DNA from 3 places in the Streptomyces sp. NPDC059499 genome. Region 1 is predicted to be linked to each of the others. Evidence: predicted binding sites of a transcription regulator. Region 1 holds the regulator's gene; each other region holds the start of a gene.

Region 1 (5,505 bases):
TCGAGGAGACGGGAGCGGGGAAAAGTGAAGGGCTTGTACTGCGAGGTGCCCCGGGCCTCCCATGGCCGCTCCGTCAGTGCGCGCACCATCGAGAGCGCCGCTTCGTACGGGGTGGAGCCGTGGCTGTCCAGCAGCTTCACGGGGACGCGGCGCAGCTGGTTCGCCCGGTGGACCTGGTGGACGATCTGCGCGACCCTGCCGTCGATGTCGGGCCCGGCAGCGGCGTCCTCGGCCTGCGCGACCACCAGGGGCATCACCGGCCGGTTGACCCGGTACTGGTCGATCAGCTGCTGCATCAGGTGGAAGACAGCGGAGGCCGCCTCGTTCTCCGCACTGTCCCGCCACACTTCGCGCGCCATCCGCCCCCGGCCTTCCCCGTTTTTCCTGCTGGGCCCGTCCGGTCACCTGAAACCGCCGGGCCCCTCACCTCTCAATAACCGATGGTGCGTGTGAGGCGCAGGCATTCATGGGGATCGATACCGGATCCTCTTCAACGTTCCCGGGACATCAGGCAGGAAGGGTGACGAAGTCGATCAATTCCTCGACGCGGCCGAGGAGTTGTGGTTCCAGGTCCTTGTACGAACGCACTTTGGAGAGAATGTGCTGCCAGGCCGCGCCCGTGTTCTCCGGCCACCCCAGCGAACGGCACACGCCGGTCTTCCAGTCCTGGCCCCGCGGCACGGCCGGCCACCCCGGGATCCCCACGGACGACGGCTTCACCGCCTCCCAGACATCGATGTACGGGTGCCCCACGACCAGCACGTTCCCGTCCGTGACCTGCGCGGCGATACGGGACTCCTTGGAGCCGGGAACCAGATGGTCGACCAGGACGCCGAGCCGGGCGTCGGGGCCGGGGGCGAACTCCCGCACGATCGCCGGGAGGTCGTCGATGCCCTCCAGGTACTCCACGACCACGCCCTCGATGCGCAGGTCGTCCCCCCAGACCCGCTCGACCAGCTCGGCGTCGTGCCGGCCCTCCACGTAGATCCGGCCGGCCCGCGCCACCCGCGCCCGCGCCCCGGGGACCGCGACCGATCCGGAGGCCGTACGGGCCGGCCCGACCGGCCCGCCGGCCGCCGGGCGTACGAGCGTGACCACCCGGCCCTCCAGCAGGAAGCCGCGCGGCCCCATCGGGAACACCCGGTGCTTGCCGAAGCGGTCCTCCAGAGTGACCGTCGGCCCCTGGGCCGTCTTCTCGCACCGGATCACCGCACCGCAGAAACCGGTGGCGACCTCCTCCACGACCAGATCGGGCTCGGCGGGCACCTCGGGGACGGGAGCGGACCGCTTCCACGGCGGGGTCAGGTCCGGCTGGTAGCTGCGCATGGCACGACGATAGATCGCCGGCCCCTCAGGACACGCCGAACCGGGCAGCAAGCCGATCGCGCTGCGCCCGTACGAACGCGGCGTCCACGACGGCCCCGTGCCCCGGCACGTACAGCGCCTCCTCGCCGCCCAGGGCAAGCAGCCGGTCCAGCGCGGCGGGCCAGCGGGCCGGGACCGCGTCCGGGCCCGCCTGCGGTTCGCCGGACTCCTCGACCAGGTCGCCGCAGAGCACCACCACGGGAGAGCCAGGCACCAGCACCGCGAGATCGTGGCCGCTGTGGCCGGGCCCCACGTTGGCCAGCAGCACCTGGAGGCCGCCGCCCAGGTCGAGCGTCCGCTCACCGCTCACCTCGTGTCGGGGGGCCACCAGGACGTCCGTCGCCACGGTGGCGTCGTGCTCGGGCATCCCGTGGCGCACCGCGTCCGCGCGGAGCTCCTCCGCGCAGCGCCCCAGCAGCTCCCTCGTGCCCACCGCCCCGTAGACCTCCGCCCCGGCGAAGGCCGCGGTGCCGAGCACATGGTCGAAGTGCGGGTGGCTCAGTGCGATATGCGTCACCCTCCGGCCGAGCAGCCCCTCGGCCCGGGTCCGCAGTTCAACGCCCTCCCGGAGCGTGGAACCGGTGTCGTAGAGCAGCGCGCCCTCGGTCCCGGCTACCAGTGCGGCCGTCGCGTCCCAGACGGGAAGGCGCCGGCGCCCCACAACGTTGCCCAACCGCTCCCAGCCGTACTCTTCCCAAGAGGCGTCCATGCGGCGACGCTATCGGCAACGACCTGCGCAGTCCCGCGACGGCGTGGCCGGTCGCCCTTGCCCTTCGCCCACCCCGCCCCCGTACACTGACCGGGGGGATTGCTGGCACTCGAATGCACAGAGTGCCAGGCAGACACCGGAGAACCACAGCTGGAGGTGTGCGCGATGCTCAGCGAACGCAGACTCGAAGTGCTGCGCGCCATCGTCCAGGACTATGTCGGCACGGAGGAGCCCGTCGGCTCCAAGGCGCTCACGGAGCGGCACAAGCTCGGGGTATCCCCGGCAACCGTCCGTAACGACATGGCGGTGCTGGAGGACGAGGGCTTCATCGCCCAGCCGCACACGAGTGCGGGGCGTATCCCGACGGACAAGGGTTACCGGCTCTTCGTCGACAAGCTCGCGGGCGTCAAGCCCCTGTCGTCGCCGGAGCGCCGGGCCATTCAGAACTTCCTCGCCGGGGCGGTCGACCTCGACGACGTCGTGGGCCGTACGGTGCGGCTGCTCGCGCAGCTGACCCGGCAGGTCGCCGTCGTGCAGTACCCCTCGCTGACCCGCTCGACGGTGCGGCACGTCGAACTGCTGTCGCTCGCCCCCGCCCGGCTGATGCTCGTACTGATCACGGACACCGGCCGGGTCGAACAGCGTATGATCGACTGCCCTGCTCCGTTCGGTGAGACCTCTCTCGCCGATCTGCGGGCCCGGCTCAACAGCCGGGTCGTCGGACGCCGCTTCGCGGATGTCCCGCAACTGGTGCAGGACCTGCCGGAGTCCTTCGAGAACGAGGACAGGGGGACCGTTTCGACGGTGCTCTCCGTACTTCTCGAGACTCTGGTCGAAGAGACGGAGGAGCGGCTGATGATCGGCGGCACCTCCAACCTCACCCGCTTCGGGCACGACTTCCCCGTAATGATCCGGCCGGTGCTGGAGGCATTGGAGGAACAGGTCGTGCTGCTGAAGCTGCTCGGTGAGGCCAAGGACTCAGGCATGACCGTACGTATCGGGCACGAGAACGCCCACGAGGGCCTCAACTCCACGTCCGTCGTCGCGGTCGGCTACGGTTCGGGCGACGAGGCAGTCGCCAAACTCGGCGTGGTCGGACCGACCCGCATGGACTACCCCGGAACGATGGGAGCGGTACGCGCAGTGGCACGTTACGTCGGACAGATCCTGGCGGAGTCGTAAGTGGCCACGGACTACTACGCCGTACTCGGCGTGCGCCGCGACGCATCTCAGGACGAGATCAAGAAGGCATTCCGCAGGCTCGCCCGCGAGCTGCACCCGGATGTCAACCCGGATCCGAAGACCCAGGAGCGGTTCAAGGAGATCAACGCCGCTTACGAGGTGCTGTCGGACCCGCAGAAGAAGCAGGTCTACGACCTCGGCGGCGACCCGCTGTCCGCCTCCGGAGGCGGTGGCGCGGGCGGATTCGGACAGGGTGGCTTCGGCAACTTCTCCGACATCATGGACGCGTTCTTCGGCACGGCGTCGCAGCGCGGACCCCGTTCGCGTACCCGGCGCGGCCAGGACGCGATGATCCGGCTGGAGATCGACCTCTCCGAGGCGGCCTTCGGCACGACCAAGGACATCCAGGTCGACACGGCGGTCGTCTGTACGACCTGCAGTGGTGAGGGCGCCGCACCCGGCACCTCCGCCCAGACCTGTGACATGTGCCGCGGCCGTGGCGAGGTCTCCCAGGTGACCCGGTCCTTCCTCGGCCAGGTCATGACCTCGCGGCCCTGCCCCCAGTGCCAGGGCTTCGGCACGGTCGTGCCGACGCCGTGTCCCGAGTGCGCCGGTGACGGCCGCATCCGCTCGCGGCGCACCCTCACCGTGAAGATCCCGGCAGGTGTCGACAACGGCACCCGGATCCAGCTCGCGGGCGAGGGAGAGGTCGGCCCCGGCGGCGGTCCGGCCGGCGATCTGTACGTCGAGATCCACGAGCTGTCGCACGCGGTGTTCCAGCGGCGCGGCGACGACCTGCACTGCACGGTCACCATCCCGATGACGGCCGCGGCGCTCGGCACCCAGGTGCCGCTGGAGACGCTGGACGGCCTGGAGGAGATCGACATCAGGCCGGGCACCCAGTCCGGCCAGTCGGTCCCGCTGCACGGGCGCGGCATCACGCATCTGCGCGGTGGCGGGCGCGGCGACCTGATCGTGCACGTCGAGGTCATGACCCCGACGAAGATGGACCCCGAGCAGGAGCGTCTCCTGCGGGAGCTGTCGAAGCTGCGCGGCGAGGAGCGGCCCACCGGTCAGTTCCAGCCGGGGCAGCAGGGGCTGTTCTCCCGGCTGAAGGACGCCTTCAACGGCCGCTGAGCCGGTTTCCGAGCTTCATCCGCACCGCCCGCCGGTTCTCCGGCGGGCGGTGCGGCGTTCGCCGACGGGCCGTACGCCCGGCGGGAAAAGGCTGATTCGGCACGCCGCACGGGACGTGGCACGATGCCGTCATGTCCTTGGCGCTGACCGATCTCTGCCGGTATCCGATCGTGCAGGCCCCGATGGCGGGCGGCGTCTCCTGTCCGCAGCTCGTCGGGGCCGTCGCCGAGGCCGGGGGGCTCGGATTCCTCGCCGCCGGCTACAAGACGGCGGACGGGATGTACAACGAGGTCAAACAGCTGCGGGGGCTGACCGGACAGCCGTTCGGCGTCAACCTCTTCATGCCGCAGCAGGCGCTCGCCGACCCCAGCGCCGTCGAGGTGTACCGCCACCAGCTCGCCGGTGAGGCCGCCTGGTACGAGACTCCGCTCGGCGACCCGGACTCCAGCGGCGACGACGGCTACGAGGCCAAGGTCGCGATACTGCTGGAGGATCCGGTACCCGTGGTCTCCTTCACGTTCGGCTGCCCCGCCCGCGACACCCTCGACGCGTTCGCCGGCGTCGGCACGTTCACCGTCGTGACGGTCACCTCCCCGCAGGAGGCGCGGAACGCGCAGTGGGCGGGTGCCGACGCCGTCTGCGTACAGGGCGTCGAGGCGGGCGGCCACCAGTCCACGCACCATGACGACGCGCAGGCGGGCCTCACCGGCACCGGGCTGCTCTCCCTGGTCGCCCAGGTCCGCGAGACCGTACAGCTGCCGATCGTCGCGGCCGGCGGGCTGATGCGCGGCTCCCAGATCGCGGCCGTGCTCGCCGCGGGTGCCGACGCGGCGCAGCTCGGCACGGCGTTCCTGGCCTGCCCCGAGTCCGGGGCGCACCTGCTGCACAAGCAGGCCCTGACCAACCCGCTGTTCGTCACGACGGCTCTCACCCGGGCGTTCTCCGGCCGCCCCGCGCGCGGCCTGGCCAACCGTTTCGTCCGGGAGCACGGCCCGTACGCCCCCGCCGCCTACCCGCAGGTGCACCACCTGACCAGCGGGCTGCGCAAGGCGGCGGCCAAGGCCGGCGACGCCCAGGGCATGGCGCTGTGGGCGGGCCAGGGCCACCGGATG
Region 2 (5,505 bases), on a different contig from region 1:
GCGCCTATCTGCGCGTGATCGAAGCGGGGACGATACGTGCCGGGGACCCGGTCGCGATCGTGCACCGCCCTGACCACGACGTCACCGCCGCCCTGCAGTTCCGGGCGGTCACGACCGAACGGGGGCTGCTGCCACAGCTGTTGGCCGCCGGGGACGCACTGCATCCGGAGGCGCTGCGCCAGGCGCGGGAGTACGTGGCGAAGCACGGGTCGTGACCACCCCCCGGGCGGATGAACGGCCCGTGGTCACAGGGCACTAACGTGCCGCGTATGACGACTGCACTGATTACGGGCGCGACGGCGGGGATCGGGGCCGCCTTCGCACGGCGGCTCGCGGGTGACGGGCACAATCTGGTGCTGGTGGCGCGTGACACCGAACGGCTGCGGGTCCAGGCCACGGAGCTGCACGACCGGCACGGCATCGAGGCGGAGGTCCTGAGGGCCGACCTGTCCACGGACGCGGGGATCGAGGCGGTCGAGGCGCGCCTGGGGGACCGCCAGAACTCCGTGGACCTGCTGGTCAACAACGCCGGGTTCGGCAACAAGGGCCGCTATCTGGACGTTCCCATGGCGGCCGAACTGACCATGCTGAAGGTGCACTGCGAGGCCGTGCTGCGGCTGACCTCGGCAGCGGCGGCCGGGATGCAGGAGCGCGGACGCGGCGGGGTGGTCAACGTGGCCTCCGTGGCCGCCTTCCTGCCCCGGGGCACGTACGGTGCGTCGAAGGCGTGGGTCGTGCAGTTCACCCAGGGCGCGGCCAAGGACCTCGCGGGGTCGGGGGTGCGGCTGATGGCCCTGTGTCCCGGCTTCGTACGGACGGAGTTCCACGAGCGGGCCGGCATGGGGACGGGCAACATCCCGGACTGGATGTGGCTCGACGCGGACAAGCTGGTCTCGACGGCCCTGGCCGATCTGGCCCGGGGCAAGTCGGTGTCGATTCCCGACCCGCGGTACAAGGCGCTGATGGGCCTCGTGAAGGTGGCGCCGCGGGGCCTGCTGGGCGGGGTGACGTCCCGCGCGGGCCGCACGTACGGCCCCAAGTACGGCTCCGAGTAGCGGGCGGGCCGGGCAGTTTCCCCCGGCCGGGCGGCACGCGACGACCCGAGCGCGGTGCCCCCGCAACGGCCGAGGCCCGGTGCCCCCGCGACGGGGGTACCGGGCCTCGGCTGCGTACCGGGTCGTACTAGTGGGAGTGCCCGTGGCCGTGACCGGCGTCGGACTCTTCCTCGGCCGGCTTCTCGACGACCAGGGTCTCGGTCGTGAGCAGCAGCGACGCGATGGACGCGGCGTTCTCCAGGGCGGAGCGGGTGACCTTGACCGGGTCGATGACGCCGGCCTTCACCAGGTCGCCGTACTCGCCGGTCGAGGCGTTGAAGCCCTGGCCCTTGTCGAGCTCGGCGACCTTCGCGGTGATGACGTAGCCCTCGAGGCCCGCGTTCTCCGCGATCCAGCGCAGCGGCTCGACGGCGGCGCGGCGCACGACCGCGACACCCGTGGCCTCGTCGCCGGTCTTGCCGAGGTTGCCCTCGAGGACCTTGACGGCGTGGACCAGGGCGGAGCCACCACCGGAGACGATGCCCTCCTCGACCGCGGCGCGGGTCGCGGAGATGGCGTCCTCCAGACGGTGCTTCTTCTCCTTGAGCTCCACCTCGGTGGCAGCACCGACACGGATCACGCACACGCCGCCGGCCAGCTTCGCGAGGCGCTCCTGGAGCTTCTCGCGGTCCCAGTCGGAGTCCGTGGACTCGATCTCGGCCTTGATCTGGTTGACGCGGCCCTTGACGTCGGCGGACTCGCCGCCGCCGTCGACGATGGTCGTGTCGTCCTTGGAGACGGTGACGCGGCGGGCGGTGCCCAGCACGTCCAGACCGGCCTGGTCGAGCTTGAGGCCGACCTCCTCGGCGATGACGGTCGCACCGGTGAGGGTGGCGATGTCGCCGAGCATGGCCTTGCGGCGGTCACCGAAGCCCGGGGCCTTCACCGCGACGGCGTTGAAGGTGCCACGGATCTTGTTGACGACGAGGGTGGAGAGCGCCTCGCCCTCGACGTCCTCGGCGATGATCAGCAGCGGCTTGGAGCCACCCGACTGGATGACCTTCTCCAGCAGCGGGAGCAGGTCCTGGATCGAGCCGATCTTGCCCTGGTGGATCAGGATGTACGGGTCGTCGAGGACGGCCTCCATACGCTCCTGGTCGGTCACCATGTACGGGGACAGGTAGCCCTTGTCGAAGGCCATGCCCTCGGTGAACTCGAGGTCCAGACCGAAGGTGTTGGACTCCTCGACGGTGATGACACCGTCCTTGCCGACCTTGTCCATCGCGTCGGCGATGAGCTCGCCGACCTGCGAGTCCTGCGCGGAGAGCGCGGCGACGGCGGCGATGTCGGACTTGTCGTCGATCGGGCGGGCGGTCGCGAGGAGCTCCTCGGACACGGCCTTGACCGCGGCGTCGATGCCCTTCTTCAGGGCGGCCGGGGAAGCACCCGCGGCGACGTTGCGCAGGCCCTCGCGGACGAGCGCCTGGGCCAGGACGGTGGCGGTGGTGGTGCCGTCACCGGCCACGTCGTTGGTCTTGGTCGCCACCTCCTTCACCAGCTGGGCACCGAGGTTCTCGTACGGGTCGTCGAGCTCGACCTCGCGCGCGATGGTGACACCGTCGTTGGTGATGGTGGGAGCGCCGAACTTCTTGTCGATGACGACGTTGCGGCCCTTGGGGCCGATCGTCACCTTCACCGTGTCGGCAAGCTTGTTGACGCCGCGCTCAAGGGCGCGACGGGCGTCCTCGTCGAACTTAAGAATCTTCGGCATGGGCTGTACTTCCCTCTCGAACGAACTGCGCCCCTCGCCGCCCGGCTAGGTATTTCGCAGGGGGCCAGGGGCGCAGAACACAAGCAAACGTGGGTGAATTACTTCTCGATGATCGCGAGCACGTCGCGAGCCGAGAGGACGAGGTACTCCTCGCCGTTGTACTTCACCTCGGTGCCGCCGTACTTGCTGTACAGAACGACGTCGCCGGTCTTGACGTCGAGCGGCAGGCGCTCGCCGTTCTCGAAGCGGCCCGGGCCCACGGCCAGGACGACGCCCTCCTGGGGCTTCTCCTTGGCGGTGTCCGGAATGACCAGGCCAGAAGCCGTGGTCTGCTCAGCGTCGAGCGGCTGGACCACAATGCGGTCCTCGAGCGGCTTGATCGCAACCTTGGAGCTGGTGGTCGACACGATCCGGTCTCCCCCTTCGGAGATCTCACGGGGTTTAACAGTCTGTGGGTGGCGACCAGGTCGATCCGTCGTCGCGGGTGCCGGACCTGCCCTGTCGCGCGGTGATGCTGGCACTCTCCAGTGGGGAGTGCCAGACCTGAGACTATGACCGCGATTAGCACTCGGTCAAGCGGAGTGCCAATTCACCACCCGCGCGTGGCGGGGAGACCGGGCCCCCGGGCCGCACGGGGCCGGCTGCCGGACGGGATTCCGCACGGGCACCGTACGGACAACGCGGGGGCGCGCCGCGGCGTTCCGTACCTCCTGAACGGCTTGCGCGGAGGGCGGCGGCGACGCGCACGCACCGCTCCACGGGCATGCGCGGGGGACCGGAAACTCTCAGACGTAGTCCTCCAGCCTGGCCACGGCGTACCCCTTGTCGGTGATCGTCTTCATGACCTGGCGGACCATGTCCGCCATGGATCCCTTCCAGTTCGCCCGCCCGCGGAAGTGGGTGAGGATGATGTCGCCGGGGTGCAGGTCCCGGTCCCACTCCCGCCATTCCATGCGATCGGGGAAGGCCTCCGCGTTCCACAGGGGCACGGCCTTGACCCCGCAGGACTGCGCGATGCGCAGGGTGTCGCGGTTGTAGTTGCCGTACGGCGGCCGGAAGAGGGTGGGCCGCTTCCCGAAGTACCTCTCGATCTTGTCCTGTTCGCCGCAGATCTCCCGCCGCTGATCGGCCTTCGAGAGCCCCGGCAGATAGCGGTGGTTCAGCGTGTGGTTGCTGAGGGTGACCCCGCGGGCCTGCATCTCCTTGAAATAGCCGTAGTTGTCGCTCACCACGTAATCGCTGAGGAAGGCGCTGTACGGGATCTTCAGTTCCGTCATCATGCGCAGCAGTTCGGGGTCCTTCTCCGCACCGTCGTCCATCGTCAGGAAGACGATCCGCTCCTTGGTCGGAACGGTGGTGAAGACCGGCGGCAACTCTTCCCCGCCCTCGACCTCGAAACCCTCGCGGGTGGTGATGCGCGGCTTCACGGCGGGCGGCGCCGGGGCGACCAGGGGAACCTCGGCCAGCCCCCACTTCTTCGCCGCGGCCACGCGGGCGGCCCGCTCCCGCTTCAGCCGCTCGGCACGGGTATCGACCGCGGGGGCCTGCCCCGCCTGGGCGGCCGCACCCGGCTGCCCCGCGGCCGGCTTCCCCCGCGCGGCCCCGTCGCCGGACTCCGCCGCACACCCGGAGGCGACGGCGGCGGCCAGCAGGGCGACCAGAGCGGCGCAGACCGCTCTATGAGGCTTTGTGATGTTCTTTTCGTTTTGTCGTACTAGTTGCATGGCGCCGCATCCTGCCAGCCGGTCACCGGCCTCCTCCCGCGACACCTCCACCGGAGCCACCGCGTCCCCCGGCTGGCCCACAATGGACTCGTGAACGCCGCCCACTCCCCCGACGATCCCGCCGATCCCGCAGGCCCTACGGGTCCCGCAGGGCCCGTGGATCCCGCCGGTCCCGCAGATCCGCTCGTGGCCTTCGCCGCCCTGCGCAGCCCCGAGGGCACGGCGCTCCTGGACGAACTGCGCGACTACGACCCCGCCCGGGAACTGGCCACGGCCACCCGGCTGCGCCGCTCCCACCCGGCCGACCTGGTGTCGGCCGCGCTGGGCCAGGCGCGGCTGCGGCAGCGGGCCGCGGCGAAGTTCGGTGCCGAGGACGCGTACCGGATGTTCTTCACCCCGAACGGAGTGGAACAGGCGACCCGGACCTCGGTCGCCACCTACCGCGCCGCGCGGTTCGCCGGCCTCGGCGGCGTACGGAGCGTGGCCGACCTGTGCTGCGGGATCGGCGGGGACGCGATCGCCCTCGCACGGGCGGGCATCTCGGTCCTGGCCGTGGACCGCGACCCGCTGACCGCCGAGGTCGCCCGCGCCAATGCCGAGGCGCTCGGCCTCGACGGCCTCATCGAGGTGCGGTGCGCCGGTGTCACGGAGATCGACACCTCCCCGTACGACGCGGTCTTCGTCGACCCGGCCCGGCGTGGCGGGCGCGGCAGGATCTTCGACCCCGAGGCGTACTCGCCGCCGCTCTCCTGGGCGACCGCGGCGGCGCTGAAGGCCCCCCGCGCGGCGCTGAAGATCGCCCCCGGTGTCCCGCACGAGGCGATCGGACCGCAGGCGGAAGCCGAGTGGATCTCGGACGGCGGTGATGTGAAGGAGGCCGTGCTGTGGTTCGGCGAGGGTTTCACCCCGGGTGCCTTCCGGGCCACCCTGCTGCCCTCCCGCGCGACCCTGGTGGCCCCCGCCCCGCTCCCCGCAC
Region 3 (5,505 bases), on a different contig from region 1:
CCGTGCGACCACGACGGAGCTCAGGCCCCCACGGTGCCGTCGACGCCCTCCCGCAGGAAGTCCGCGTGGCCGTTGTGGCGGCCGTACTCCAGGAGCACGTGCACCATGACCATCCGCAGGGACACCTCCTTCTCCCAGCGCGGCTGGAGGCCCAGCACGTCCAGGGACTCGGCCTCCCTCTCGATCCGGCGCGAGTTCTCCACCTCGGCCTCCCAGGCGCCGAAGGCCTCCTTCCTGGTCGAGGCACTCGCGTCGTACGCCGCCTGGAAGTCGATCCGGTCGGACCAGACCATGGGCGCCCCGTTGTCCTCGAACACACGGCGGAACCAGGCCCGTTCCACCTCGGCCATGTGCCGCACCAGTCCGAGCAGCGAGAGCGTGGACGGGGGCATCGACTGCCGCCGCAGCTCCTCGTCGTCCAGCCCTTCGCACTTCATGGCCAGGGTCGCTCGGTGGTAGTCGAGAAAGGCGCGCAGGGTCTCGCGCTCGTCGCCGGAACTCGGCGGCCCGGTACGGGAGTCGGTGGTCATCCTTGTGCGCTCCTCAGGGATGGCTGCAGGGGCCGTCAGTATCCGGTACCGACGCGGGGACACGACGACGCCGGCCCCCGGGAGAAATCCCGGGGGCCGGCGTCGTACGGGTACTGCGTGGAGCTGCTGATCCCAGGGGATCAGAAGTCCATGTCACCGCCCGGCATGCCGCCCGGAGCAGCCGCAGAGGCCTTCTCCGGCTTGTCGGCGATGACGGCCTCGGTGGTGAGGAAGAGCGCGGCGATGGACGCGGCGTTCTGCAGAGCGGAGCGCGTGACCTTCGCCGGGTCGATGATGCCCTCGGCGATCATGTCGACGTACTCGCCGGTCGCGGCGTTGAGGCCGTGACCGATCGGAAGGTTGCGCACCTTCTCGACGATGACGCCACCCTCGAGACCACCGTTGACGGCGATCTGCTTGAGCGGGGCCTCCAGCGCGAGCTTGACGGCGTTGGCACCGGTGGCCTCGTCACCCGTCAGGTCGAGCTTCTCGAAGACGGCCGTGGCCTGCAGCAGCGCGACGCCACCACCGGCGACGATGCCCTCCTCGACGGCGGCCTTGGCGTTGCGCACCGCGTCCTCGATGCGGTGCTTGCGCTCCTTGAGCTCCACCTCGGTCGCGGCGCCGGCCTTGATGACGGCCACGCCGCCGGCCAGCTTCGCGAGGCGCTCCTGGAGCTTCTCGCGGTCGTAGTCCGAGTCGGAGTTCTCGATCTCGGCACGGATCTGCTTGACGCGGCCCTGGACCTGGTCGCTGTCACCCGCTCCGTCGACGATCGTGGTCTCGTCCTTGGTGATGACGACCTTGCGGGCCTTGCCGAGCAGGTCGACGCCGGCGCTCTCGAGCTTGAGGCCGACCTCCTCGGAGATGACGGTGCCACCGGTGAGGATGGCGATGTCGCCGAGCATGGCCTTGCGGCGGTCACCGAAGCCCGGAGCCTTGACGGCGACGGACTTGAAGGTGCCACGGATCTTGTTGACGACCAGGGTCGACAGGGCCTCGCCCTCGACGTCCTCCGCGATGATCAGCAGCGGCTTGCCCGACTGCATGACCTTCTCGAGCAGCGGAAGGAGGTCCTTCACGTTGCTGATCTTGGAGTTGACGATCAGGATGTACGGGTCGTCGAACGACGTCTCCATACGCTCCATGTCGGTCGCGAAGTACGCCGAGATGTAGCCCTTGTCGAAGCGCATACCCTCCGTGAGCTCGAGCTCCAGACCGAAGGTCTGGGACTCCTCGACGGTGATGACGCCTTCCTTGCCGACCTTGTCCATCGCCTCGGCGATCTTGGCGCCGATCTCGGTGTCGGCAGCGGAGATGGAGGCCGTCGAAGCGATCTGCTCCTTGGTCTCCACGTCCTTCGCCTGCTCCAGCAGAGCGGCGGAGACGGCCTCGACGGCCTTCTCGATGCCACGCTTGAGAGCCATCGGGTTGGCACCCGCGGCGACGTTGCGCAGGCCCTCGCGGACGAGCGCCTGGGCGAGAACGGTTGCGGTGGTCGTACCGTCGCCGGCGACGTCGTCCGTCTTCTTGGCGACCTCCTTGACCAGCTCCGCACCGATCTTCTCGTACGGGTCCTCGAGCTCGATCTCCTTGGCGATGGAAACACCATCGTTGGTGATCGTGGGCGCGCCCCACTTCTTCTCGAGGACGACGTTTCGGCCCTTGGGGCCGAGGGTGACCTTGACGGCGTCGGCGAGCTGGTTCATCCCGCGCTCGAGACCGCGCCGTGCCTCCTCGTCGAACGCGATGATCTTGGCCATGTGAAGTGGTCCTCCCGGACAGGGGTGGATTTCTCCGGACCGAGAGGCGCCCGCGACGGACGGCCAGCGTGCTCAGCGGTTCCTTGCCCCGTGAGCCTGCGGGCCTCACCGGCCCGGTCCAAGTTTCTGTCACTCTCACCTGGAGAGTGCTAACGCCAATGATTAGCACTCGACCCCTGCGAGTGCAAGCGTCCCCCTCCAGATGTGGACAACCGCCGGGGGCTCGCGGGACGCACGCAGGGCCCGTACCCCTCTTCGGAGGTACGGGCCCTGCGTGTGTGAGTAGTGTCGTTGGCCGACCGCGCCGAGCTCAGCCGACGGCGAGCTTGACCATGTCCGCCTGCGGCCCCTTCTGGCCCTGCGAGATTTCGAATTCAACTCGCTGACCCTCTTCGAGGGTGCGGTACCCGTCCATCTGGATCGCGCTGTAGTGGACGAAAACATCCGCACCACCGTCGACCGCGATGAAGCCGTACCCCTTCTCCGCGTTGAACCACTTGACGGTGCCCTGAGCCATGCCTAACTCCCCTATTACTGGCCCTTGCACAGGACCGCACTTCGCGGGCCCGGGTCAGAACTCACCCTCCGACAGGAGAGGGTGGCGTGCGCCGGAACGCGTCGACCGCGGCCGAATGTATCTGCCCAACTGCCCTCTGCAACAGGGCAATCGGACGAGAATTCTGGGCACAGCTGAACGCCCGGATAGGTGCAACTCACAAGATTCCAGGGCAAGTCGGGCCTGACAAAGGCCACTTATGGCGCAAGGAGTTCACGTACTTTGGCTGCTTCTTATCGCGACCGGGCGCATTCTCATATGCGGGCGGCACAGGCAGCGGAGGGGACTTCCCCAACTGTACCGCGCTCAACCATGCAGAATTGCCCCCTCCGCTTCTCTTGCGGAGGGGGCAACGGTGTTCACGCTGTGAAGTCGTACAGGAGGCTCGGCCTCCGGCAACGGTGCCCGGCGGCCGGCCTCCGGGCACGGTGCTCGGCGGGTCAGCCTCCGGCGACGGCCGGGATGATCGAGATGCCGGCGCCGTCCGGGGTCGCGGTCTGCAGGCCGCCCTCGAAGCGCACGTCGTCGTCGTTGACGTACACGTTCACGAAGCGGCGCAGCTTGCCCTGGTCGTCCAGGACGCGGGCCGCGATGCCCGGGTGGTTGTTCTCCAGGGACTCGATGACCTCGGAGAGGATCGTGCCCTCGGCCGGGACCTCGGCCTGACCGCCCGTGTAGGTGCGGAGGATGGTGGGGATACGGACCTTGACGCTCATGGGGTGCCTTCCTTCGGTCTCGGGTGGTCAGCTGGCGGCGAGGCCCGCGTCGCGGAACGCGTCCAGGCTCGGCCGGATCGTGGCCGACAGGCCGGTCGTCGGGGCGACGGCGTCCAGCGTCTTCAGGCCGTCACCGGTGTTCAGGATGACGGTGGTCAGCGTCGGGTCCAGCAGACCGGCGTCGATCAGCTTCTTCGTCACACCGACCGTCACACCGCCCGCGGTCTCCGCGAAGATGCCCTCGGTGCGGGCCAGCAGCTTGATCGCGTCGACGACCTGCTCGTCGTTGACGTCCTCGACGGCACCGCCGGTGCGCCGGGCGATGTCCAGGACGTACGGGCCGTCGGCCGGGTTGCCGATCGCGAGGGACTTGGCGATCGTGTTCGGCTTCTGCGGCCGTACGACGTCGTGCCCGGCCTTGAAGGCGGTGGAGACCGGGGAGCAGCCCTCGGCCTGGGCACCGAAGATCTTGTACGGCCTGTCCTCGACCAGGCCGAGCTTGATCAGCTCCTGCAGGCCCTTGTCGATCTTCGTGAGCTGCGACCCGGACGCGATCGGGATGACGATCTGGTCGGGCAGCTGCCAGCCGAGCTGCTCGCAGATCTCGTACGCCAGGGTCTTGGAGCCCTCGCCGTAGTACGGGCGGAGGTTGACGTTGACGAAGCCCCAGCCCTCACCGAGCGGGTCGCCGATGAGCTCCGAGCAGAAGCGGTTGACGTCGTCGTAGTTGCCCTCGATGCCGACCAGTTCGCCGCCGTACACCGCGGCCATGACGATCTTGCCCTGCTCCAGGTCGTGCGGGATGAACACGCACGAGCGGAAGCCGGCGCGGGCCGCCGCGGCGCCCACCGCACCCGCGAGGTTGCCGGTGGAGGAGCAGGACAGGGTGGTGAATCCGAAGGCGCGGGCGGCCTCGACGGCGATCGCGACGACACGGTCCTTGAAGGAGTGCGTCGGGTTGCCGGAGTCGTCCTTGACGTACAGACCGCCGGTGACGCCCAGCTCACGGGCGAGGTTGTCGGCCTTGACCAGCTTCGTGAAGCCGGGGTTGATGTTGGGCTTGCTCGCGACATCGGCCGGAACGGGCAGCAGCGGCGCATAGCGCCAGATGTTGTCGGGGCCTTCGGCAATGCGCTTCTTGAGCTCTTCCGGGGAGCCGCTCGGCAGGTCGTACGCCACTTCGAGCGGCCCGAAACAGGACGCACAGGCGAAAATGGGACCGAGCTCGAAACGCTCGCCGCATTCGCGGCAGGAAAGTGCTGCGGCGGAACCGAGGTCCACGGCAGAAGAATCGGTGTTCGCTGCAACTGTCTGAACAGACATGATGGCGGAGCCCTTTCTCCTCATCTTCCTTGCGGCGTATTTCGCCACAAGACGGAATTGGCACCTTCCCCACCGTGACCTTGCGGTCGGCAGGGGGGTTGCCGGGACTTCAACGGGCCGTTCCCTCAGTCCCTCTGGATGAGCGCTATGGCACCGGACCATCGATCCGGGCATTTATTCGCGGACCGACCCCGACATGCGAGGGTCATCCGCGTTGTTCAAGACTGTAACCGAAGCCCTGGACGATTGAGATAGTCGTCCGAACCGCGAGATGGATCACATACAGGGAGTATCGACCGTGCTGGAAGAGGTGGAACGCTGGCTGACCAGGCGTTCCTGGTCGGCCGACGACCGCCCGCTCGACCGCCTCACGGCCGCGCGCGCGAGGGATCCGCGCCGCGCCCGGGTGAGCGTCGTCCTGCCCGCCCTGAACGAGGAGGAGACGGTCGGAGCGATCGTCGAGGAGATCCGGCGCGAGCTGATGGAGAAGGTCCGGCTCGTCGACGAGCTGGTGGTGATCGACTCCGGTTCCACCGACGCCACCGCCGAAGTGGCCCGCCGGGCGGGTGCCAGGGTGGTGCACCGGGACGCGATACTCCCCCGGATACCGGCCGTAC

What was found. The regulator HrcA, encoded in region 1, represses chaperone genes, less so after heat shock. The targets are predictions, from matches to a motif close to TTNGCACTCNGNNNNNCNGAGTGCNAA.
Region 2: the regulator HrcA is predicted to act here: its motif matches at 3,367-3,393, upstream of groES (co-chaperone GroES).
Region 3: the regulator HrcA is predicted to act here: its motif matches at 2,456-2,482, upstream of groL (chaperonin GroEL).

The regions. Positions count from the first base shown of each region.
Region 1 covers NZ_JBHYTT010000003.1:142,382-147,886, reverse strand. Annotated here, with positions in the region: gene ACFW9O_RS09505 (hypothetical protein) at 1-359, opposite strand, end outside; gene ACFW9O_RS09500 (DUF3097 domain-containing protein) at 508-1,326, opposite strand; gene ACFW9O_RS09495 (MBL fold metallo-hydrolase) at 1,352-2,074, opposite strand; gene hrcA (heat-inducible transcriptional repressor HrcA) at 2,240-3,256, shown strand; gene dnaJ (molecular chaperone DnaJ) at 3,257-4,393, shown strand; gene ACFW9O_RS09480 (nitronate monooxygenase) at 4,525-5,505, shown strand, end outside.
Region 2 covers NZ_JBHYTT010000001.1:748,141-753,645, forward strand. Annotated here, with positions in the region: gene ACFW9O_RS03440 (MOSC domain-containing protein) at 1-215, shown strand, start outside; gene ACFW9O_RS03445 (SDR family NAD(P)-dependent oxidoreductase) at 270-1,055, shown strand; gene groL (chaperonin GroEL) at 1,183-2,805, opposite strand; gene groES (co-chaperone GroES) at 2,904-3,212, opposite strand; gene ACFW9O_RS03460 (polysaccharide deacetylase family protein) at 3,591-4,529, opposite strand; gene ACFW9O_RS03465 (methyltransferase domain-containing protein) at 4,686-5,505, shown strand, end outside.
Region 3 covers NZ_JBHYTT010000019.1:2,320-7,824, forward strand. Annotated here, with positions in the region: gene ACFW9O_RS31285 (DinB family protein) at 21-530, opposite strand; gene groL (chaperonin GroEL) at 671-2,293, opposite strand; gene ACFW9O_RS31295 (cold-shock protein) at 2,604-2,810, opposite strand; gene ACFW9O_RS31300 (MoaD/ThiS family protein) at 3,290-3,565, opposite strand; gene thrC (threonine synthase) at 3,593-4,888, opposite strand; SAM riboswitch class I at 4,906-5,033, opposite strand; gene ACFW9O_RS31310 (glucosyl-3-phosphoglycerate synthase) at 5,187-5,505, shown strand, end outside.